Regions from separate parts of the Oceanisphaera submarina genome, predicted to be linked through region 3. Evidence: riboswitches for the same ligand, from Rfam matches in the RefSeq annotation. Region 3 holds a riboswitch; each other region holds the start of a gene.
The links. A riboswitch is a leader RNA that binds a small molecule or an ion and turns the genes downstream of it on or off. The one in region 3 is predicted to bind thiamine pyrophosphate.
Positions count from the first base shown of each region.

Region 1: linked by a shared signal. The riboswitch ahead of thiD (bifunctional hydroxymethylpyrimidine kinase/phosphomethylpyrimidine kinase) and the one ahead of ACLEIV_RS10415 (sodium:solute symporter family protein) in region 3 are both predicted to bind thiamine pyrophosphate.
Region 2: linked by a shared signal. The riboswitch ahead of thiC (phosphomethylpyrimidine synthase ThiC) and the one ahead of ACLEIV_RS10415 (sodium:solute symporter family protein) in region 3 are both predicted to bind thiamine pyrophosphate.
Region 4: linked by a shared signal. The riboswitch ahead of ACLEIV_RS13350 (TonB-dependent receptor) and the one ahead of ACLEIV_RS10415 (sodium:solute symporter family protein) in region 3 are both predicted to bind thiamine pyrophosphate.

Region 1 is NZ_JBKGFN010000005.1:175,042-180,866, forward strand. It holds gene ACLEIV_RS07355 (putative monovalent cation/H+ antiporter subunit A) at 1-1,860, opposite strand, end outside; gene thiD (bifunctional hydroxymethylpyrimidine kinase/phosphomethylpyrimidine kinase) at 2,090-2,893, opposite strand; TPP riboswitch at 2,967-3,067, opposite strand; gene polA (DNA polymerase I) at 3,167-5,825, opposite strand, start outside.
Region 2 is NZ_JBKGFN010000004.1:9,200-15,024, reverse strand. It holds gene thiE (thiamine phosphate synthase) at 1-1,071, opposite strand, end outside; gene thiC (phosphomethylpyrimidine synthase ThiC) at 1,068-3,017, opposite strand; TPP riboswitch at 3,101-3,204, opposite strand; gene ACLEIV_RS05330 (o-succinylbenzoic acid (OSB) synthetase) at 3,481-4,395, shown strand; gene ACLEIV_RS05325 (exoribonuclease II) at 4,467-5,825, shown strand, end outside.
Region 3 is NZ_JBKGFN010000009.1:100,769-106,593, reverse strand. It holds gene ACLEIV_RS10420 (RNA recognition motif domain-containing protein) at 1-251, opposite strand, end outside; gene ACLEIV_RS10415 (sodium:solute symporter family protein) at 454-1,893, opposite strand; TPP riboswitch at 1,992-2,098, opposite strand; gene ACLEIV_RS10410 (DMT family transporter) at 2,149-3,090, opposite strand; gene ACLEIV_RS10405 (nitroreductase family protein) at 3,114-3,722, opposite strand; gene ACLEIV_RS10400 (LysR family transcriptional regulator) at 3,806-4,714, shown strand; gene pyrC (dihydroorotase) at 4,771-5,814, opposite strand.
Region 4 is NZ_JBKGFN010000013.1:108,728-114,552, forward strand. It holds gene ACLEIV_RS13340 (glutamate-5-semialdehyde dehydrogenase) at 1-15, shown strand, start outside; gene ACLEIV_RS13345 (hypothetical protein) at 81-509, shown strand; gene ACLEIV_RS13350 (TonB-dependent receptor) at 773-2,848, opposite strand; TPP riboswitch at 2,900-3,005, opposite strand; gene ACLEIV_RS13355 (protein disulfide oxidoreductase) at 3,343-3,861, opposite strand; gene ACLEIV_RS13360 (protein-disulfide reductase DsbD family protein) at 3,858-5,825, opposite strand, start outside.

The sequences.
Region 1 (5,825 bases), on a different contig from region 3:
CAGCCGCAGGTGGGTAGCGCCGGCATAGATCACCGCCACCACCATCAGCACCGCGATCACCACCTCGTAGAAGCGCACCCCCTCAAACGACAGGGAGTAGACAAAGGCGTCTTCAGACCAGAAGGTATAGGCCAGAAGCGCTATGGTGGTCAGCAATATGGTCAGAATATAGCGAGTCATGTAGCCATTCTGCAGCACCCGGGTCTGCCACCGGGCCAGTGCTACCAGCGCGTCCATCATCCGCTCGTAGCCCCGTTCTGGACCATATGCCAGGGGCCCGAGAGCGGCGGCCAGGGGATTACGTATCCGCTCCCAGTAATGGTACAGGAGTCCGCCACCCACCAACGCCAGCGCACTGAGCAGCAAGAGCAGGTTGAAGCCATGCCACAGCGCCAGTTCCGGCTCGGCCGCCGGTGCACCGTCGATGGCGGTCACCGCCGCCTGCAGCAGAGGAGACACCAGGCCTGGCATCAATCCCAGCAAGAGGCCGACGATGGCCAGCAGGGTAAAGCCCAGCCGCATCGACAGCGGCGCTTCGTGGGGCGTTTTCGGCGTGGGCTTCAAGGCCCCGTAAAAGGGTTTGATCGCCACCAGGGCAGCCGCCGCCACTATGCCGATGGCGGTGATCACCGACAACCCGATCAACAGGTTCGATAACCAGGGCGCGCCCAGCGCCGATTCGAACATCAGCTCCTTGGCGATAAAACCGAACAGGGGCGGAATACCGGCCAGCGACAACGCCGCCAGGGTGATGAACAGCGCCGTCTGCGGCATGTGTTTTCGCAGGCCACCCAGCTCGCGCACATCCTTGGTGCCGGTGGCGTGGTCCAGAGTGCCCGCCGCCATGAAGAGCGCGCCCTTATAGAGCGCATGGGCCAGCAGGAACACCATGGCCGCTTCCAGCGCATGGGGCGTGCCAATACCGATAAGCATGGTCAGGGTGCCCAGAGCCATGATGGTGGAAAAGGCGAGAATACGCTTGAGATCCGTGCTGCACACCGCCATCAGGGCGCCGACCGTCATGGTCACGCCGCCAAACAGCGACAGGGTCAGCATCCAGGCCTCGCTGCCCGCCATCATCGGCTGCAGCCGGGCCATCAGGTAGACTCCGGCCTTGACCATGGTGGCCGAATGCAGATAGGCACTGACCGGGGTCGGCGCCGCCATGGCGTTGGGCAGCCAGAAATGAAAAGGGGTCTGGGCCGACTTGGTGAAGGTGCCCAGCAACACCAGCACCATCATCGCCAGAAACAGCGGGTGCTGCTGTATGTTGGTGCCTCCGGCCAGCAGCTCGTTCAGCTCGAAGCTGCCGCCGATGCTCCCCAGCAGGATCAAGCCGGCCATCAGCGCCAGGCCTCCGCCGGCGGTGATAAAGAACCCCTGCAGCGCCGCCTTGCGGGCCTTTTCCTGTTCGTGGTTGAAACCGATCAGCAAATAAGAGGTAAAGCTGGTCAGCTCCCAGAATACAAACAGGGAAATCAGGTTGCTGGACAGCACCAGCCCCAGCATGGCGGACATGAAGGCCAACAGATACATCAGCAACTTGTGAATATCTTTATGGCCCTGCAGGTAGCGGCCTGCATAGATAAAAATCAGGGTGCCAATACCGGTGATCAGCAGCGCAAACATCAGGCTGAGGCCATCGACCATGAAATTGAGGTTGATCCCCAGACTGGGGATCCATTCATGACTGAACAGCACCACCTGGCCGCTGGTCACCTGCGGCCAGAACGTCAGGAAATACCCGAACAGGGCGGCTGGCAGCACCGCCAGGCACCAGCCAATTTTCACCCCCATAACGGGGGTCAGTCGTGGCACCAGCATCGCCAGAATAAAACCAGCTATAACAGCAACAAGCATGAGAAAAACGCCTCCTTTCCATGCCGGTTCAGGCAATAGAATGAGCTAAGAGAGAGGGGAGAAAAGCACAGCGCACAGACTATAGTAAGGAAGTGTTTCGATTGGTTTTCAATCAGTTAATCGATTTTTTTTTGAGTTTTTATGGCGGCCGATATTACAAGCCGCCCCGATAAAACACAAGCAGAGCCGGACGCGCCGACTCTGCTGCCGATAAATCCCGGAGCGCAGCTCAGCGATCGAAAAAATGCTCCACCGGCCCCCGCCCCTGGCCGATGCGCAGCGTGCTACCGGCCAGAATGGCTCTGTCGATATAATGCTTGGCGCTGGACACCGCCAGATCCATGGACAGTCCCTGGCCCAGATAGCAGGCCAGCGCCGCCGACAGGGTGCAGCCGGTACCGTGGGTATTGGCGGTGATCACCCTGGGGGTATCGAAACAGCGTACCTCGCCGCCCCTCAGCAACCAGTCCGGGCTGCGCGACTCCTGCTGCAGAAAACCGCCCTTGAGCAGCACGGCGGCACAGTCCAGACCGGCCAGCCCCTCGAACAGGGACTCCACTTCGGACAGGGTCGCCGGCAGGGGGCTGCCGATCAGCGTCGCCGCCTCCGGCAGGTTGGGGGTGATCACATCGGCCAACGGCAGCAATTCTGCTCGCAGGCTGTTCACCGCCTCTTCGGCCAGCAGCATGTCACCATTGGCGGTGACCATCACGGGGTCCACCACCAGGTGGGCCGGACGATAACGCCGCAACACCTCGGCCACGGTATTGATGGTGGCGCTGTCACCGAGCATGCCGACCTTGACCGCAGTGACCTGCAGGTCACCGAATACCGCCTCCAGCTGGGCCCGTATCATCTCCTGGGGCACCGGATGAACGGCGCTGACACCACGGGTGTTCTGGGCAGTAAGGGCGGTAATCACCGAGCAGGCATAGCCGCCGGTGGCAGAAATGGCCTTGATGTCGGCCTGAATACCGGCACCGCCGCCGCTGTCGGATCCGGCGATGGTGAGTACTATCGCTTTGTGATTCACAGGTTTCTGACTTGAGGGGGTGTGACTGGGCATATCCTTATGGTCCTCCGGGCGAAGGAACCACCGGCAAACTGACGTTTACCCGTTAGTTCCCTACGCCAGCATTAACTGGATCAGGTACAGCGGGTCCGGTTCAAAGACCGTCTCAGCCTTGCGGCCCCCCGACTAACAGCCTTCGATGATAACGACCCCGGCTGGCAAATGCCAGCCAGAAGCCGTGAGGAGTAAATGGTGAGGCGTGAGGTGTTTTCCTTCTCACTCTTCACGCAATAGTTAATGCGCCTGATCCCAGTTGTCGCCTTCGCCGGCTTCCACCAGCAGGGGGACATCCAGGCTGGCGGCCTGCTCCATCAGCGCGCGGATCTGTTCCTTGAAGTCCGCGACCTTGTCTGCCCGGATTTCGAACACCAGTTCATCGTGCACCTGCATCAGCATGCGTACCTCATCATCCGCCTGTTGCTCCAGCCAGCCGGCGACCTTGATCATCGCCTTCTTGATGATGTCGGCGGCGGTACCCTGCATGGGGGCATTGATGGCGGCTCGCTCGGCCCCCTTGCGGCGGGCGCCGTTCTTGGCGTTTATTTCCGGCAGATACAGCCGGCGACCGAACAGGGTGGACACATAGCCCTTGTCGGCGGCCAGGGTGCGGGTGTCTTCCATGTAGCGCAACACACCGGGATACCGCTCGAAATAGATATCCATGTAGCTCTGTGATTCGGCACGGGGAATGCCGAGCTGGCGCGACAGTCCGAAGGCGCTCATGCCGTAGATCAGGCCGAAGTTGATGGCCTTGGCCCGGCGACGCTGTTCGGTAGTCACCTGCTCCAGCGCCACGCCGAATACCTCGGCGGCGGTGGCCTTGTGGATATCCAGCCCCTGGGCGAAGGCGTCCAGCAGGCCCTTGTCCCGGGACAGGTGCGCCATGATACGCAACTCAATCTGGGAGTAATCCGCCGCCACCAGCTTGTAACCGGGTGCCGCCACGAAGGCCTGGCGAATACGCCGCCCTTCCGCGGTACGGATGGGGATATTCTGCAGATTGGGATCGGAAGACGACAGGCGGCCGGTGGCGGTATTGGCCTGATGATAAGAGGTATGAATACGGCCGCTGTGCTCGTTGACCATCTGCGGCAGCTTGTCGGTATAGGTGGACTTGAGCTTGCTCAGACCCCGGTATTCCATCAGCAGTTTAGGCAACGGATAGTCCAGGGCCAGCTCCTGCAGCACCTCTTCGGCGGTAGACGGCGCTCCTTTGGGGGTTTTCTTCAACACCGGCAGTTCGAGCTTGTTGAACAGAATCTCGCCCAGCTGCTTGGGAGAGCCCAGGTTGAAGGGTTCGCCGGCCAGCTCGAAGGCTTCCAGCTCCAGTTCTTTCAGCCGCTTGGCAATCTCGTCGCTCTGAACGGCCAGCAGGCCGCTGTCGATGCCGACCCCCGTGTATTCCATCTGCGCCAGAATCGGTACCAGCGGCATTTCGATATCACTGAACACCTGCTGCAGCTCGGGATCGGCGGCAAGCATCGGCGTCAGGTGATGATGCAGCCGCAGCGTGATATCGGCGTCTTCCGCCGCATAGGGGCCGGCCTGCTCCAGCGGTATCTGGTTGAAGGTCAGCTGTTTGGCGCCCTTGCCCGCAATCGACTCGAACGAGATGGTGTTATGGTTGAGGAAAAACGCCGCCATGCTGTCCATGTCGTGCCGGGTCTGCACCGAATTGAGCACATAGGACTCCAGCATGGTATCCAGCCCAATACCCTTCAATTCGATGCCGTGATTTTTCAGCACATTGGCATCGTACTTCAGGTTCTGGCCCAACTTGATGAGCCGCTCGTCTTCCAGCAGCGGCTTGAGCGCTCCCAGTACTACAGCTTCACTCAGCTGCTCGGGCGCATCCAGATAGTCGTGCCCGAAGGGGACATAGGCCGCCTGGCCCGGCTCGATGGCAAAAGACACGCCCACCACCCGCGCATCTCTGTAGTTGAGGCTGGTGGTTTCGGTGTCGAAGGCGAAATAAGGCGCCTGGGCCAGCCGCTCGACCCAGTCGGTCAGCTGCGCTTCGGTGAGCAGGGTCTGATAGTCGGTGGCCATGGCCGGCTCTCTTGCCGGCTCTCTTGCCGGCGCATCGCCCAGGCCTGGCTCCAGCTCTTCCAGCAGGTTGCGGAATTCGTATTCACGGTAAAGGGTTTTCAGGGCCTCGGTGTCCGGCTCGCTCTGCTGCAAGTCCGCCGGGCCCCACTCCAGCGCCACGTCGGTCTTGATGGTGGCCAGTGTGTAGGACAAGCGCACCATTTCCTCATGCTCGACAAATTTGGCGGCAAAGGTCTTGGAGCCACGAAAGCCCAACGCGGCTACCTTGTCGGTATTGGCGGCGATCTCGTCGATGGATCCCAGCCCCTGTAGCAGCGCCAGCGCGGTTTTTTCGCCCACACCCGGCATGCCGGGAATGTTGTCCACCTTGTCACCGACCAACGCCAGCAGATCGATGATCAACTCCGGCGGCACGCCGAATTTTTCCACCACGCCGTTCCGGTCCATGAAGCTGTTCTTCATGGTATCCATCAGCAGCACATGATCCGATACCAGCTGGGCCATATCCTTGTCGCCGGTGCTGATCACCACATCCAGCTGCTGCTCGGTGGCCTGTCGCGCCAGGGTACCGATAACATCGTCTGCCTCTACCCCGTCCTCGATCAGCAACGGCAGTCCCATGGCCCGGATGATGGCATGGATCGGTGCGACCTGACTGCGCAGATCGTCCGGCATCGAAGGTCGCTGGGCCTTGTATTCCGGATAGATATCGTCGCGAAAGGTCTTGCCCTTGGCGTCGAACACCACCGTCACCCGGGAGTCGGGAAACTGCTTGTGCAGGCTGCGCAGCATGTTGGTGACCAGTCGAATGGCGCCGGTGGGGCGGCCGTCGCTGGTTCTCAGA
Region 2 (5,825 bases), on a different contig from region 3:
GGCCTGGTAGCGTTTGCCGAGCTCAACCGCGGCCTGAATGTCTTCTTCCACCTCGGCGTCGGTCTTGTCCTTGATGCGCAGTTGCAGGGTGCGCACCCCCTGCTCCAGCAAGCGCTCCAGCCAGGCGATGGTGGTCACCACCGGATAGAGCCCCAGCTGGAGAGTATCCATGGGAGCGAACTCGCCCCGGGTGCTGGGGCCATTAATGCCAAGCTGTGCGGCCAGGGCAGTGCCCGGCATCACCACGGCGGGGAAGTCGGCCAGCTCGGTCGGCCAGCCCAGATGGGCCACGGGGCCGGCGCCGGCGCCGATGGCCTCGGCACCTTTCAGGCCCTGGTTGACATAGGCCTTGGCCAGCACCAGGGCGTCTTCAATCGGGTAGTCCTGGGCCACGGCGGTGGCGATGGCGGAAGACAGGGTGCAGCCGGTGCCGTGACCGTGCCGGGTTTCCAGCCGCGGGCTGGCCAGCCAGATTTCCCGCTCACCGTCGCTGTAGAAGTCGATGGCCTGATCCCCGGTCCAGTCGAGGTGGCCGCCCTTGACCAGGACGGCGCCCGCACCCATTTCCCGCAGGGCGGCGGCACCGGCACGCACATTGGCGGGCGAATCGGGCACTATGCCCGACAGTGCTTCCAGTTCAACGGCGTTGGGGGTGATCAGATCCACTTCCGGCAGCAGGTGCTGCTTGATGGCCGGCAGCAGGTTGGCTTCGGCCATGGCCTGGCCGGTGCTGGCGATGGCCACCGGGTCCAGCACCACATAGGGCTGCCACTGGCGGCGGTATTCCTTCAGGTAGCGCGCCAGCACCTCGGCCCGCAGGCCACCGGGCAGCAGGCCAATCTTGATGGCACCGGCCTGCATGTCGGTGGCCAGAGATACCAGCTGACTGGTAAAGGCCTGCATCAGTACCGGCTCCACCATGGATACCGACACCGAGTTTTGCGCCGTGATGGCGGAAATCACCGAGCAGCCGTGGCCGCCCAGTGCCTGAATGGTGTGCAGGTCGGCCTGAATGCCGGCCCCGCCGCCCGAGTCGGAACCGGCGATGGTCCAGACGATGGGTTTTGTCATAAAGCTTCTCGCTCCAGTTTGTCGGCCTGGTGATACAAGTCACCGCCGCGTTTCTTGAATTCTTCCGCCATCTGCTCCATGCCGGCGACCACGGTTTCATGATTACCGTCCATGTCTACCAGCTGCACCGCTATGGCCTCCTGGGCGGCAGCATAGTCACGCACTTCCTGGGTGATCTTCATGGAGCAGAACTTGGGTCCGCACATGGAACAAAAGTGGGCCACCTTGCCGGATTCCTGCGGCAGGGTTTCGTCGTGATAGGATCGGGCGGTCTGCGGATCCAGCGCCAGGTTGAACTGATCTTCCCAACGGAACTCGAAGCGCGCCTTGGACATGGCGTTGTCGCGGATTTGCGCGCCCGGATGGCCTTTCGCCAGGTCGGCGGCATGGGCCGCAATCTTGTAGGTGATCAAGCCCTGCTTGACGTCTTCCTTGTTCGGCAGACCCAGATGCTCTTTCGGGGTCACGTAGCAGAGCATGGCGCAACCAAACCAGCCGATCATGGCGGCACCGATGCCGGAGGTGAAGTGGTCGTAGCCGGGGGCTATATCTGTGGTCAGCGGGCCCAGTGTATAGAAGGGCGCCTCGTGACAATGCTCCAGCTGCTCTTCCATATTGCGCTTGATCATGTGCATGGGCACGTGACCCGGGCCTTCGATCATCACCTGCACGTCGTATTCCCAGGCCACCTTGGTCAGCTCGCCCAGGGTATAAAGCTCGGCAAACTGGGCTTCGTCGTTGGCGTCGGCGATGGAGCCGGGACGCATGCCGTCACCCAGCGACAGAGACACGTCGTAGGCGGCACAGATTTCACATATTTCCCGGAAATGTTCGTAGAGGAAGCTTTCCTTGTGATGCGACAGACACCACTTGGCCATGATGGAGCCACCACGAGACACTATACCGGTCACCCGCTTGGCGGTCATGGGCACGTAACGCAGCAACACGCCGGCGTGGATGGTGAAATAATCCACCCCCTGCTCGGCCTGTTCAATCAGGGTGTCGCGAAACACTTCCCAGGTCAGGTCTTCGGCCACGCCGTTCACCTTTTCCAGCGCCTGGTAGATGGGCACTGTGCCTATGGGTACCGGGCTGTTGCGCAGTATCCATTCCCGGGTTTCATGAATATAACGACCGGTAGACAGATCCATCACGTTATCGGCGCCCCAGCGGGTGGCCCACACCAGCTTCTCGACTTCCTCTTCGATGGATGAAGTCACCGCCGAGTTGCCGATGTTGGCGTTGATTTTCACCAGGAAGTTGCGACCGATGATCATCGGCTCGGACTCGGCATGGTTGATGTTGGCCGGAATGATGGCGCGGCCTTCGGCGACTTCCTTGCGCACGAATTCGGGGGTAATGCTCTCCGGCAGGTTGGCACCGAAGTTCTGGCCCGGATGCTGTTGCAGCAGCATTTCGTCCCGCACCCGCTCGCGGCCCATGTTCTCGCGGATGGCAATGTATTCCATCTCTGGGGTGATGATGCCTTTACGGGCATAGTGCAGCTGGGTCACACAGGCTCCGGCCCTGGCCTTGCGCGGCTTGGGCATATGCTCGAAACGCAGGTGATCCAGGCCATCATCGGCCATACGCTGCTGGGTAAACTCGGAGGTGACGCTTTCCAGTTCCTCGGTGTCGTTGCGTTCCAGAATCCACTGACGACGCATCTGGGGCAGGCCCTTGCGTACATCCAGCTCTGCCTCGGGATCGCCATAGGGGCCGGCGGTGTCGTAGATCGGAACCGGCGCATTGGGCTCGAGAATGGGGTTTTCTTCGGTGCCGCCCTTGAAGCTGTCGGCCAGATGAATTTCGCGCATGCCGACCCTGATGTCCGGGCGCGAGCCTTCGATGTGAATGCGGCGGGAATTAGGGAAATGCTCGCCTTTCAGGTTATCGATAAATTCCTGAGCCTGGCTGCGAACTTCACGACGGTTTATTTTTGACATAGCAATCTCACTTCGAATCCATTGAGGGTGAAAATGCTTGCCAGGAGTGTTGAGGAAGAACTCGGCAGAAGAAGAGGTATGGCGCCAGGTTCTCACTTGTTTCCCTTACGCAGGTATTAGCCTGATCAGGTTCAACGGATCCCACTTTCGTGGTCTCAGCCCGTATAGAGCACTCCGACAAGATGGTGGCCAGTATAAACAGACTCGGCTCACAAAAGCAAAGCCATTACTCGACATGTGGTCTATAAAAAATTAACCACAATGAAACATTTAAGCATTGGATTCATGGTGGTTTTTACCGCTTGATCAACAGAAGACAAAAAATCCGCTCCGGCGTCGCCTGTTTGTACCGCCAACACGGCCGCCGAAAATGCACCACTCCGATGCAAGACGCTACCCTGTGACCAAACCTCATGTTATTTTCATCCAAAGATACCTCTGACGAGCCTGACGGGACCCTCACATGCAGATTGCAGTTTATGCCTATGAACTTCCCCTGACCATGCGACTGGCCATTAACGGGACTTCCCTGAGCCGGCGCCGGGGTTTTTATGTGGATATTAACGGCCACTGGGGCGAAATCGCGCCCCTGCCCGGCGAATCGCTGGTCGATGCCGAGCAGGATGTGCTGGCCGCCTGCCGGCGGCTGAGCCAGGGTCGAGAACATGGCGCCCGCCTGCCCTCGGTGCAGTTCGGGCTGGACTGCGCCCTGGCCGGAGTAAGCGAAATGGACGGTGACACCGCGTCTTCACTGCCGCTGCTGGAAGGCGCCCGCGACCCCATCATTCGCTCCTGGCGCTGCCGCCGGGAGCATCCGAGCCGAGCCTGGCTTACCCTGACCGGCGATGTGCAACACGATGCAGGCCTGGTGCGCGAGCTTACCCTGCTGGCCCCTTCGTTACGGCTGGTGCTGGACGCGGGCGGTCGGCTGTCGCCGGAACAAATGACCGGCCTGTGGCAGCGAATCGACGGCGAACGAGTCGACTGGCTGCTGGACCCGGCCGCCGACATGGATGCGGGCCAGCAACTGGCCGAACGACACGGCTGGCCGGTGGCTTTCGACCTCGCCCGTTATGCCGGCACCGACTATTGCGTATTCGACGAACTCAAGGCCTTGGTGCTGAGACCCAGCCAGCTGGGCGGGCTGGCGCTGTGTCGGCAGCTGATCGAGCAGGCCCGCCGACAGGGGCTGGAGGTGATGCTAGCCGACAGCCTGGAAAGCGGCCTGGGCTGCCGCCAGCTGGCCCACCTCTCGCAACAGTGGAATCCGGGCCGGCCGGCCGCACTGGGCCGTTTGCGCTACCTGCTGGATCAGGGGATGGACGATAAGGGCCGCCCCGACATGGCCAGACTCAGGCTGATCCAGCGCCACGGCTAGCACCAAGGTTTCCTTGGCATCGGGGGGGTAAATCCGTATAGTCAGGCGCATATTTCGACAGGTCTTTACTTATGTTTCAAAACAACCCCCTGCTGGCCCAGCTCAAGCAACAGATCCGCGAAACCCTTCCCATTAAAGAAGGCATCGTGAAAGGCACCTCCAAAGGTTTTGGTTTTCTCGAAGTAAGCGAGAAAGAAAGCTTCTTTATTCCGCCGCCGCACATGAAAAAAGTGATGCATGGCGATCACATTACCGCCGTGGTGCGTACCGAAAACGATCGCGAACTGGTTGAACCCGAGACCCTGATCGAGGCCGGTGTGACCCGCTTTGTGGCCCGGGTGAAGTGGTTCCGTGATCGGCTCAATATCGTGCCCGATCATCCGTTGATGAAAGATGCCATCAAGGCACGCGCCATCAAGGGGTTGGACGAAAAAAGCCTGAAAGAAGGCGACTGGGTGCTGGGCGAACTTACCCGCCACGCGCTGAAAGACAACAACGGTTTCTTCGCAAGCGTGGTAGAAGTGATTGCCGGCGTTGAGGACCCCATCGCCCCCTGGTGGGTGGTGCTGGCCCGCAACAAGCTGGCCAATCAGGCTCCGGAAGACAGAGCCGAATGGCAAACGCTGGAAGACACACTGCCGCGTCAGGATCTTACCGAGGTGCCCTTCTTCACCATCGATGGCGAATCCACGCTGGATATGGATGATGCCCTGAGCGTGAAGAAGCTGGATAACGCCTGGGAACTGACCGTTGCCATCGCCGATCCGACCGCTTATGTCGCCCACGACAGCGAAATGGACCGCGTCGCCGCCGAACGCGCCTTTACCGTTTATCTGCCCGGCCGCAACATTCCCATGCTGCCCCGCACCCTGGCCGACGAACTCTGTTCGCTGCAGGAAGGGGTAGAGCGTCCGGCCCTCTGTGCCCGTCTGCTTATCGACTTTGACGGCAAGGTGTCCGGCAAGGCCGAATTCTTCGCCGCCCGCATTCGCTCCCAGGCCCGCTTAAGCTACGATCAGGTCTCTGACTGGGTCGAGCAAATCGGCGACTGGCAGCCCGGCAGCGAGGTCATTGCCGAGCAGTTGCGTGAGCTGACCGCCCTGACCCATGCCCGCAGCGCCTGGCGCAGCGAGCACGCTATCGTGTTCAAAGACAGACCCGATTACCGCTTTGCACTGGACGAAGACAGCAACGTCACCGCCATTCTGGTCGATCATCGTCGCATCGCCAACCAGATGGTAGAAGAAGCGATGATCGCCGCCAACCTGTCTTGTGGTAGCTGGCTGACCGAACATGCCGGCACCGGTATCTTCAACGTGCACGCCGGTTTTGACAGTGAAAAAATGGAAGGCCTGGTCGAGCTGCTACAGACCCATGAGGCCCCCTTCGAGCCGGAAACCCTGTCGAGCCTGGAAGGCTTCTGTGCCCTG
Region 3 (5,825 bases):
TTCTCCCCGGGCTTTACTTCCGCTTTTTTGACGCGGATCTTCTGGCCGTCTACTTCCATGCCATTCAGGCTCTTGATGGCGGCTTTGGCCTGAGCCGGATTGGGCATGAAGGCGAAGCCGAAGCCCTTGGAATTGTTGGTGCTGGGATCCATGACCAGGTGGAAGTAATGCACCAGGCCGTAAGGTGCCAGCAGGGCCAGTACCTTTTCTTCTGTGGTGAGGCGGGACAGGCCCCGGATCATGATTTTCATGGTGTCTCCAGTATGACGCCGGTGCGCAATACAAGGCGGTGGTAAGAAGAAATCCGGCGCCGATAGCGCCAAAGGGTCGCGAGTGTAACAGGTTGGCCGACCGGCGTCTGCCCGCATCTCGGCGACCCGTTTCGCGTTTTAATTATGGAATAAAAACGAGGAATGATGGCCGCCCCGGGCGGGGCGGCCATTTTTTATCGATTCAGCTTTCCAGACTGCGGATGCGCTGGCGCAGTATCGAGAAGTCGAATGACGCGCGGTTCGGCAGCAGCATCAGCAGGCAAGACACCAGTACCGGCACCAGGGTAGCGAGAAGGAAGGATTCCAGCAGGTACTTTATTTCTGCCCCCGGCGCCGGGAACAACCAGAGGCCGGCCATCAGCCCGGCTGCGGTGCTAAGCACAGCGTTGTAGCTCTGGTAGCGGGCGCTGTAGAAACCGAAGAACACCGGAAAGGCGGCGGCGCAGCACAGCAAATCGGCGAGCAGAAACAGATAGAGCACACTGAAGCCCTGGGAGGCGACGGCCAGCACCGGAATCGACAGCAGCACGATCAGCCAGCGCGAAAGGCCAAGCAGCCTGTGGGCGCTGATGTTCGGCAACAGGCGGCGCAGATCCACCACCATCATGCTGGAAAGGCCGCTGATGGTGGAGTCGGCACTGCTCATGATCAACGCCAGGCCAAAGGGCAGCAGGCCGATGGCAAACCACAGCGGCATGCTCGGCATCAGCACACTGAACAGGGCCACCGAACCATCACCGGGCAGCTCCAGCCCCACGAACGCCAGCCCGAATAGCCCCATGATGAAGATGATCGGAAAGCTGACAAGGCCGCTCAGAATAAAGCCGTTGCGGATCACCTTGTTGTCCCGGGCGGCAAACACTCGCTGCCAGGTGCCCTGATAGAAGAGGCCGGTCAGCACCACCGCTATGAAAAAGGTCAGCCCGGACTTGAGCCCTGTGGTGTCGAGCGGATTCAGCAACTGTGGGGCTTTTTCCTGCAGTCCGGCGATAACCGGCCCCAGTCCACCGGTGGCCTGCCAGCCGAACAGCATCAGCAGCAGCAAAAACGGCAGTATCACCAGCATCTGCACCCGGTCGGTAAAGATGGTAACTCGTAGCCCGCCATAGAGGGTATAGAGCAGGGTGGCGCCCATCACTATGCTGGCGGTGATCCACAAGGGGACCGGCGCCAGCAGTGCCACCATCTGGGCGATGGCGGTCAGGCCGGCGGTAAGCGAAATAAACAGGTAGAACATCATGATCACCAGTACAAAACCGTACATGCCGCGGCCATAGCGGCCGAGCACGAACTCGGTGAGGGTGTGGCCTTCGGGCATCAGCTCGCGGATGCGGCCACCGAGCGGGATCATGATAAGCCGTGGCACCAGCACGCCGAGGGCGTAGCCGGTAATGGCGCCGATGCCTCCCCAGGTGGCGGCCTGGGCCGGACCAAACAGGATCCAGGTGCCCATGGTGGTGGCCAGCAGCGTCAGCATGGTGGCGCTGCCATTCTGGCTGTTGCGGGCCACGATGAAATCTTCCAGCTTGTCTTTCTGGCGACGGGCATAGAGCAGGCCGGGTATGGCAAAGACGGCAGCAAATAAGCAGAGCCACAGAATCGCGGCGGTGGTGTCCAGCATGATGTTCTCCCTTTGCCTGTAACAGGCAAGCATGACGACAGTAGCCATTCATTGGCTACCAGGCGCCGGGCAATCACGGGCAGATCGGGAGGGAGAGTGAGGTAAGTCATTTCCTTCCCTTCGCCGGCATTACCCGGATCAGGTTCGAAGGGTTACCGCAGTAAACTGCGGAGTCTCAGCCGGTTAGGCTCCCCCAGGAATAGTGTCAAGAGAGTAGAGAGACTGTCGGTGGTTGTCAATCAAAGGCCACCTTGCCTAGAGGTGCGTTCGGCGTGACGGCGTGCCGGGTACCGACGGCTTTTTCGGTACTGTGGCAGCCGAGGTTCGCTGAAGCTGCCAGGTGGCCAGGCAGGAGATAATGATGCCGGGCCAGAGTACGGCGGCAATCGGCTCCCCAATCAACAGCCAGGGCAGCAGGGTTACCGCAGCCGGATTGAGGTAGGTGTAGGCCATTACCCTTTGAGGGCCGAGTCGGATACTGCCACTTTGGTAGAGGTAAACACTGCCCAGGGTCGCGCACGCCACCAGATAGGCCATTGCCAGCAGATCATTCTGCCCCAGGGCTTGCCAATGCAGTGGGGTGTCGGTCAGCCAGACCGCAAGCCCCATCCAGAAAATACCGCCCAGCAGCGTAGCACAGGTCAGCACCCCCACAGAGTCACCACGATAGAGCAATTTCATGCTTAACGAATAGGCGCACATGCTGAGCACTCCCAGCAGAAAGATCTTGTCGCCCTCGTTAAGCTGGAGTGCCAGTACGCGGGTTGGGCTGCCCTCGAAGATGATCCAGAGTGCGCCCAGCATACCCAGCAGATAACTGAGTGCCTGGGGGCGCTTTATCGGCGTGCGTAACAGCCAGATCCCCAGCAGGCTGGTAAGCACGGGCACCAGAGTGAACAGGGTACCCGTGTTCAGGGCGGAGGTGGTATGCAGAGCCTCAAACAGACAGATAAAAAACAGTGAATAGAAAAGACTGATAACCAGGCCTCGCGGCAGTGCCGGCAGCAGCTTCTTTCGTCGTTCGGCGTTAATCAATATCCAGGGCAGCAGCAGGGCTGTAGCGAGCACAAAACGCAGTAGCGTCAGGGAAGCTGCCGGTGCTGCGGGGGCCAGCTGTGCCGAAACGATGAAGGAGCCAGCAATAAAGAAAGTGGCTAGCAGCACCTGCAGATGGGCGTACCCGTTTTGCGTAAGCATGTTTTTCTCCCCCTATGGCCGGCTCAGTCTTCAAAGTGATTTTGTACCCGTACGCAGTCCAATGAGCGTTGCCCCGGCTTTGGTCTGGCCGCTTTGTCCGCTTTGCCAATGGTCAGCATCATACCGATAACATGATCGTCGGGTAGCCGGATTAGCTCGGCAACACGTTGGGTGTCAAAACCGATCATGGGACAGCTGTCGTAGCCCATGGCCTTGGCCGCCAGCATGGCGGTTTGTGCCACAATGCCAACCGAGCGAATCGCCTCGTCACGTTGCAGTTGAGGCCGGTCTGCATAGAAGCCGTGAATCATCGACAACATGAGGTCACGAGTGTCGGTGGCAACATGGCGCCAGCAATGTTCGGGGTTGCGTTGCCAGGCCTGGGTATCGGCACAAAGCACCAGTAGCAGCGAAGCATCGGTTACCTGTGTTTGATCCCAGGCGGCTTCTCGCATTTCGGCGCGCAGCTGTGGGTCTTCCACCTGCACAAAACGCCAGTGCTGCAGATTAAAGGAGGTGGGAGCCTGCAACATATATTGGAACAACCGCTCAATATCGGCATCAGGCATGACGAAGGCAGGATCATATTGTTTGACTGAACGGCGTGCCATGATGGCGTCGAGGGTGTGCATGTCGTTTTTCCTGTGAATCATTCAAGTTGGTGGCCAGTATTTCATGTGCAAAAATGAAGAAAAACAGAATGGACGCATAGGTTATGTGCATAAATGCACGGCAGGATGACTGGCATGAAATTTACACCGCCTATCAGGTGGCCCAGCTGGGTTCGCTGAGCGCGGCGGCTCAGCAGCTTGAGGTGCATCACAGTACCGTGCTGCGGCGCATCAATGCGCTGGAGGCCAAGATGGGCACTCGTCTGTTTCATCGTCATGCCCGGGGGTATGCAGTGACCGAGGCCGGGCAGGCATTGTTGACCGCAGCCGCTCAGGCCGAAGAGACGTTTAGCCGGATGCGCGCCCGGGTGAACGAAAGCGAAGCCCTGGCGGGTACCTTGATCCTCACCTCGGTCAACAACCTGGTGCCTTACCTGACGCCCTTGCTGGCCGAGTTTCAGCAACTGCACCCTAATATCCGGCTGGAATACGCCGCCGACAGCCGGGTCTTCCGGCTGGAACAGGGTGAAGCCCATGTTGGGATTCGTTCGGTATTCAAACCGGAAGATCCAGACTATGTGGTGCAGCGCCTGACCCGGACCACGGGTACCCTTTATGCCAACCGCGAATACCTGCGCCGCCATGGCCGCATGTCGTCTCTGGAAGATATAGAAGGGCACCGCTTTATCGGTACTACCAGGCCGCGTCCCGGCAGTATGTACATGCGCTGGATGGAGCAGCGAGTGCCACCGGAGCAGATTTTTTACCGGGTGCAGGACTTCACCGGCTTTGTTCCTGCCCTTCAGGCCGGGATGGGGTGCGGGCCGCTGAGTTGCTGGCATGCCAGCCTGGCGCCCGAGTTGCAACCTCTGCTGACTCCTCCCGAGGAGTGGGCTCACGATCTCTGGCTGACCAGTCACGGCGATTTGCATCGCACCGCCAAGGTGCAGGCCTTTACGCAGTTCCTCAAGCGGAGGATCGCCGAGCGTCAGAATGACTTTATGCCGGCTTAAGGCTGAAATAAAAAACGCGGCCTAAGCCGCGTTATTACTTCGGCTGAGAGGCTGGCTTATTTCACCATCCAGTCGATGGTTTCACCGGCGCGGATCGGCACCAGCTGGTCGCCGCCCAGCGGCAGGGTGGGGTCAACGGTCCAGCTTTCTCTCACCAGGGTGATGGTGTCGGTATTGCGGGGCAGGCCGTAGAAGTCGGGGCCATGGTGGCTGGTAAAGGCTTCCAGCTTGTCCAGCGCGCCGGCTTCTTCGAAGGCTTCGGCATACAGCTCCACGGCGGCGTGGGAGGTGTAGGCTCCGGCACAGCCGCAGGCGGCTTCCTTGCGGTGCTGGAAGTGCGGAGCCGAATCAGTACCCATGAAGAATTTCTTGTTGCCGCTGGCGGCCGCCCGTACCAGCGCCTGCTGGTGGGTGTTGCGCTTGAGAATGGGCAGGCAGTAGAAGTGCGGCCGGATGCCGCCCGCCAGCATGTGGTTGCGGTTGAACAACAGGTGGTGAGCGGTGATGGTGGCCGCCACGTTGGCGCCGGCCTGCTCCACGAAGTTCACCGCGTGTTCGGTAGTGATGTGCTCGAGCACGATTTTCAGTCCGGGGAAGTCGCGTACCACATCCGGCAGCACGGTCTCGAGGAACACTTTCTCCCGGTCGAAGATGTCGATGCGGGAGTCGGTCACTTCACCGTGTACCAGCAGCAGGGTGCCGGTTTCCTGCATGGCTTCCAGCACCGGGTAGATGTTTTTCACATCGGTCACGCCCGAATCGGAGTTGGTGGTGGCACCGGCCGGATAGAGCTTGCAGGCCACAATCTTGCCGGTGGCCTTGGCCTTGCGGATTTCCTGCGGGTCTGTTTTATCGGTCAGGTAAAGGCTCATCAGCGGCTCGAACCGGCTGCCCTTTGGGCGTACCGCCAGGATGCGATCGTAGTAGGCCAGTGCCAGCTCGGTGGTGGTGGCCGGCGGCAGCAGGTTGGGCATCACGAGGGCGCGGCCCAGATAGCGGCTGGCATCGCGCACCGTGTCTTTGAGTTGTTCGCCATCGCGCAGGTGCAGGTGCCAGTCGTCGGGGCGGGTGATAGTCAGTGTGGTCGTTTTTACGGTCATAGTCGGCTCGG
Region 4 (5,825 bases), on a different contig from region 3:
CTGATCCGCGACTAATCGCACATTGCTGAATAGACACACCGGCGACCCTGGTCGCCGGTGCATGGTGAAGAGAGGATATTATGCCATCCAAGCTGTTGGACGCCCTGCTGCTGGCAATGCCGCTACCTGCCACTCTTGAGTCGTGGCGGCAACACCTCAAGAGCCAGCTGCCCTATCCGGTACAGGGAGCACAGACGCTGTTTATCGGAGCTCCTGCTCTGGTCATAGTGGCGTTTCAGCACGACAGGGTAGAGGTGCTGCTACCGGCCATGCAGTGGCGTCATCACGACATTCATACCGTCAAACCCCGTTCCCAGGGGGTGGTAGAGGCACGTAATGGCAGCCTGGAACAGTTGATGATGCTGGTAGAAGACACCATAGCCCTGAGGCTGAAGTCGTTTCACGAATGCAGCAGCTGCGGCAAACGCTGCGCACCCGAGCTGCTGGGTTCCCTGCAGGGCGAACCCGTATGCCGGGACTGCATCAAGGGCCGACGAGTGTTGTTTTAGGCTAACGTTCAGTCGGTGAAAGAAAAAGGCCGTGCTCTTCAAGAGTACGGCCTTTTTTATGGCCGGCAGATGAATCTAGAACTATAAAATCGCTGCTCCCTCCCGCTCGCTTGTCTCCGGCAGTGTGTGGCTGGCCTGGATGCACCAAAATGTACAGCGAGTTTCAAGCGGGCAGCCAGCCAAAAGCCGCCCTCGTGACAAGGGCGGCTTTTTTAGGGGTAACCAACGGGGTCAGCCGGTATGACGTTTCACGCCGGCGTGGTTTAAAACGAGAGCTTGGTGGTCACACCAAACATGCGGGGCGCACCCAGCTGTACGTATTGCTCTGTGATATAGCCCTTGCGAGGATCGTTGGGGAACTGAAAGCCACGCACCGCGTACTCTTCATCGGTCAGGTTTTTGCCCCACAGGGTGACGCTCCAGTTATCTTGCTGGTAGCCCAGACGGGCGTGTAGCAGAGCGTAGGCATCAGATCGCGCACTGTGACTGTCGGAGAAGTAAAACTGGTCTTTTCCTTCTACATCAAGACCGGAAAACCAGCCCTGGCCGTGATCCAGGCTTGCACCCAGCGCGAATTGATATTCGGGAGCGTGCGCCGCATCGCGGCCATCAAAGTTGGCGTCGGGCTCTTTCAGTTGGGTGTTCAGCAAACCCAGGCTGGCGTGCAAACGCATGGCGTCGGTGGCCTGCCATTGAGCCTGGGCTTCCAGACCATAGCTGTAGGCCCGCTCGGCGTTGGCAGTGTAGTCGGTATAAGTACTGGAGTTGTCGGGACGTATTACGGTGCGCGAGGCGTTGATTTGTGCGTCGTCTCGTTGTTGAAAGAACACCGCTACTTGTGTCTGCAGGCTGTCATTCAGCAAGTTGTGCTTGGCGCCCAGTTCGTAGTTCCACAGGGTTTCGGCGGCAAAATCGCGTAGTGCGTTGGGCAGGTCGCCGTTTGAGTTATAGCCGCCGACCTTGTAGCCCCGGGCGATCAGTGCGTACAACATTTGGCTGTCACTGGTCTGATATTCCAGCGCTACCCGGCCGCCCCACAACAGATCCGTGGGCTTGCTGCGGTTACCGTCGCTGTCGCTATAAAAGGTACGGTCTTGCTCCAGGCGCAGGCCATTGATCCAGGTCAGCCTGTCGGTGAGCGCCGTTTCCAGCTCGCCATAGCCGGCAAATCGGTTAGCTTCATATTCACTGGTAAAGTTGCTGGGTAGATAGGTGTACTCGCGGTTCAGGTCCGAGCTGCGATGAAAGTAATAGAGGCCGCCGGTCCAGTCGGTAGTGTCGTTGAACAGCATGGATTCTTCGGTGGAGATGAAGCGTACATCGGCGGTGGCACCGCGCTCTTCGCGGTAGTAATTGTCGGTGGCACTGTAGGTGTCCGGGTGCAAACCGGGGTAAGTCCAGTCCACATCGAAGCCGTATTCCAGTTCACTCTTGTTCACGCTGATAGCGGTTTCCAGAGTAAAGGCGCTGTTGCCATACCAGCTGCTTTTGCCCGACAGTGCCAGGGTTTCCTGGCGGTCGTGCCCTGGATTATCCGACAGGGTGTGGCGGCTGTTGTCGAGGGAGAAGGCGTCGTAACCGTTGTCGATATTGGCGTAGAAGGCGGTCAGATCCAGGTCCAGATCGTCGCTGGCGGCAATGCGGAACTTGGTGCGCAGCAGCGTCTCGTCGATGTTATTGGTATCGTCGCGACTCAGATAATCGTTTTTAATAAAGCCGTCACTGGTATTACGCTGCGCGGCGATGCGATACGCCACCTTGTCGCTGAGCGGCCCCCCCACGGCAGCGGCCAGATTATGGGTGTCGTACTCGGCCACCGTGAGTTCCACATTGCCTTCCAGAGTATCTGTGGGCTCGTTGGCGCGAATGTTGATGAGGCCGGCCAGGGCGTTGGCGCCATAGAGGCTGCTTTGCGGGCCTCGTAATACTTCCACTTGATTTGCATCCAGCAGGGTGGCGCCCATGGTCATGGCGCTCATGTCTATGCCGTCTACCAGCACGCCCACCGAGGGGTTAACCACGCCGATGAACTGGCTGCGCTCGCCCACACCGCGAATTTGATAGTACTTGCCGCGAGAGGCGCCGGCACTCAGGTTGACGTTGGGCGTCTGGGCCAGCACATCTTCCAGATGGTTGTTGCCGGGCTTATTGAGCTCGGCTTCATCCAGCACGCTGACGCTGCTGGCGGTGCCTTGCAGGCTGTCTTCGCGAAAACTGGACGTCACCAGGGTGGGTGCCAGGGTGTAAACCCCGTCCTGGTTATCGGCAGCATACGCAGGCAGCGCAGCCATAATGCTCAAGGCAATGGCGGAGGGGAAAAAAGGGATCAATTTGGGCACTTCAAGTCTCCGTATAGGTACGAAAACCCGGTAACAACAAGAGCAGGGCAGGGCGTTGCGGCTTCCTATTCCTACGCCGGTATTAGCCGGATCAGGTTCAAAGGGTTCGCATCATTCGCATCTCAGGCAGTCATGGCTGCCACCCCTTAGGATATGACTTTTGGTTATAAGTCACCCTGTATTATACCTATTCAGGAATAGATATCGACATATATGAAGCAAACCTGGCGGGCGCTGGGTGAGTATGATCAACATAGGAGTGAGCGAAGAATGCTGAACCTCTTTGGCTACAAGAAGCAGGATTGGCAGACACCCGGGTCTCCTGGTTTTCCGCTAGAATCTGCGGAATGGAGGCATGCCACCGGGTTCGTCGGCAGGGTTCTGCCTTTATTTATTCTGTTTGGTTGTAGCCGTCGGTATCGATCCGAAATAAAAAGGCCGTGCTCTTTATGAGTACGGCCTTTTGTTCTGGTTTTATCAGTTAGCAAATGAGTTTAGCCCATCAAGCGGGCCAGCCATAATCGCAGGTACATGCCCGGCAGCGTGGTGATGCCGGCGGTGGCGAAACGCAGCTTGCCCCGGCTGGCCACCATCAGGGTGGGGGTCACGCCGACGCCCAGCGTCTGGCCCAGTCGATGATCCTTGTCGTTCACCACCGCAAAATCATATCCCTTTTCCCGTACATAGCCGGCGACCTTGGCATCCGGGCCCGAGGCGATGGCGATGCTGACGACCGGCGCGCCGACCAGATTCACCATGGGTGACACCAGCCTGCACACGCCGCACCAACTGGCCCACACATAGACCAGCACAGGTTGTTCCCGGCTCATGGCATCGAGGTCGATGGTGTCTCCGCTTAGCGTGGTCATGCTGCTGAGGGCCGCTACCTCGGTGGGCAGATCCCGGCTGCGCCACAGATCGGCGGCCGTTACCACTGTGGCAATCAACAGCAGGTAGATAAAGCCTGAGCCTATTTGCTTGCCCCAGCTGCCGCTTTTCGTCTTCGACCTCACGGTTTTGCCTCATTGAGGGCATCGATCACCTTCTCGCTGGTCAGCAGCACCTCAAGTGCCTTGCCCTGAGGCAGGCCGGGGCCGAACACCTGATTGAAGGGAATACCGGCGCGCCGGTTGGCATGCAGATAATCGGTAATGGCGGCGTCGGGGCGAGTCCAGTCGCCGCGCATCAGCACCATGTCGTCTTCCTGCAGGGCCGAGTAGACAGGGTCACGCAGTGTCACGCCTATCTTGTTGGCCTGGCAGGTAATGCACCAGTCGGCGGTGATGTCGACAAAGACCCGCTTGCCGGCGGCTACTTCGCGTTCGATACGCGCCGGATCCAGCGGCTGCCAGTTCAGCTCATCCTTCACCGGGCTGACCCAACGAGATTGAGTAAGCAGGGCGGTGACGCCCCCGGCGGCGCCCAGCAGCATCAGGCCGGCCAGGCTGAACACCAGACCCCGGGCGCCGTAATGACGCAGCAGTGACCCTATCGGCAGCGCGATCAGCAGGATGGCCAGCGCCAGGGTGGCGGTGCTACCCAGGGTATATTGCAGCAGCGACAGCAGCCAGAGGCTGGTGGCGAGCAGCATCAGGCCGAACAGCCACTTCACCTTGATCATCCAGGCGCCGGGTCTGGGCAGGAGACCGATGACACCGGGGAACAGCGCCAGCACCAGCCAGGGCAGCGCCATGCCCAGCCCCAGACCGGTGAAGATGGCAATCAGCACCAGCGGCGAAGACGCCAGCGCCACCGCGACTGCGGTGCCGAGGAAGGGGGCCGAGCAGGGGGTGGCGAGCAGGGTGGCGAACATGCCCTGCAGCAGATGGCCGCCGTTGCCGTGGCCGGGACGGGTGGCCAGCCAGGTACTCATGGCCGTGGGCAGGCGCAGTTCGAACAGCCCGAACAGGTTAAGCGAAAACAAGGCGGTGACCAGCAGCATGAAGCCGATAAAGCCCGGTTGCTGGAACTGTATGCCCCAGCCGAGTTGAGCGCCGGACCAGGTCAGCGCCAGCATAAAGCCCGCCAGCGCCCAGAACGACAGCATGATGCCGAGGGCGGACCACAGCAGGGGACGGCGTACTTCTGATCGGGTGCGGTGCCCCAGCAGCAGGCTGTTGAGCTTGAGCCCCAGCACCGGCAGTACACAGGGCATGATGTTGAGGATCAGGCCGCCGAGCAGGGCATAGAGCAGTACCAGCACCAGCGGGGGAGCCGTTGCCGCCACCGGGGGCAGGGTGCCACGGGTGATGGAGCCGGCCAGCTCTTCTGCCAGTCCTGCATCGGTGGCGGTAATGACCACCACCTGCTCATCCAGATTCAACGCCGGATCCCAGCTGCCGACCTTGAAGCGGGCTTGCAGCCGGGTGTCGTTCACCGTCAGTTGCGGCTGGCTGAAGATGCTGCTGTCGAGTTCGTCGACGTATACCGCCGGTTGCTGCCAGCCTCGGGGGTTGGTCAGCGTCACATCGAGCTGTTTGGCGGCCGGATCCCAGACAAGCCGCTCGGCCTGCACCAGGCTCGCCGGCCGGGGTACTCGTGACACCGCCTGCTGATACCGATGATTCAGCGTCTCGTCGGCGAGCAGCTGCGGCTCCAGCGGCAATTGCAGTGAATATTCGGTGAGCACACAGATGGTGGTGCAGCTGGGTAGCGTCAGCAGGCCTTCAAAGGTGACCGGTTTTCCGGGTTCAGCAGGTGACAGCTGCAGTGGGAAGTCGACGGCATTGTGATAGCCCTGGGTTTCGACCCCGAGCAGGGTAAAGCGTTCGGGCAGCGGCCATTGCCAGTTGACCGACAGCAGGTTATCGGACGACTGCCAGTCCAGCCGGGGTGCTATGCCCCCTTCGCCCGGGGAGCGCCAGTAGGTTTTCCAGTCGTCTTGCAGGCGAACCTGCAACAGCGCCGGATAATAGTTATTGGCCGCATCATAGGGGCCAGCCTGTACCAACCGCACCTGCACCGGGGGGTGCTCGGG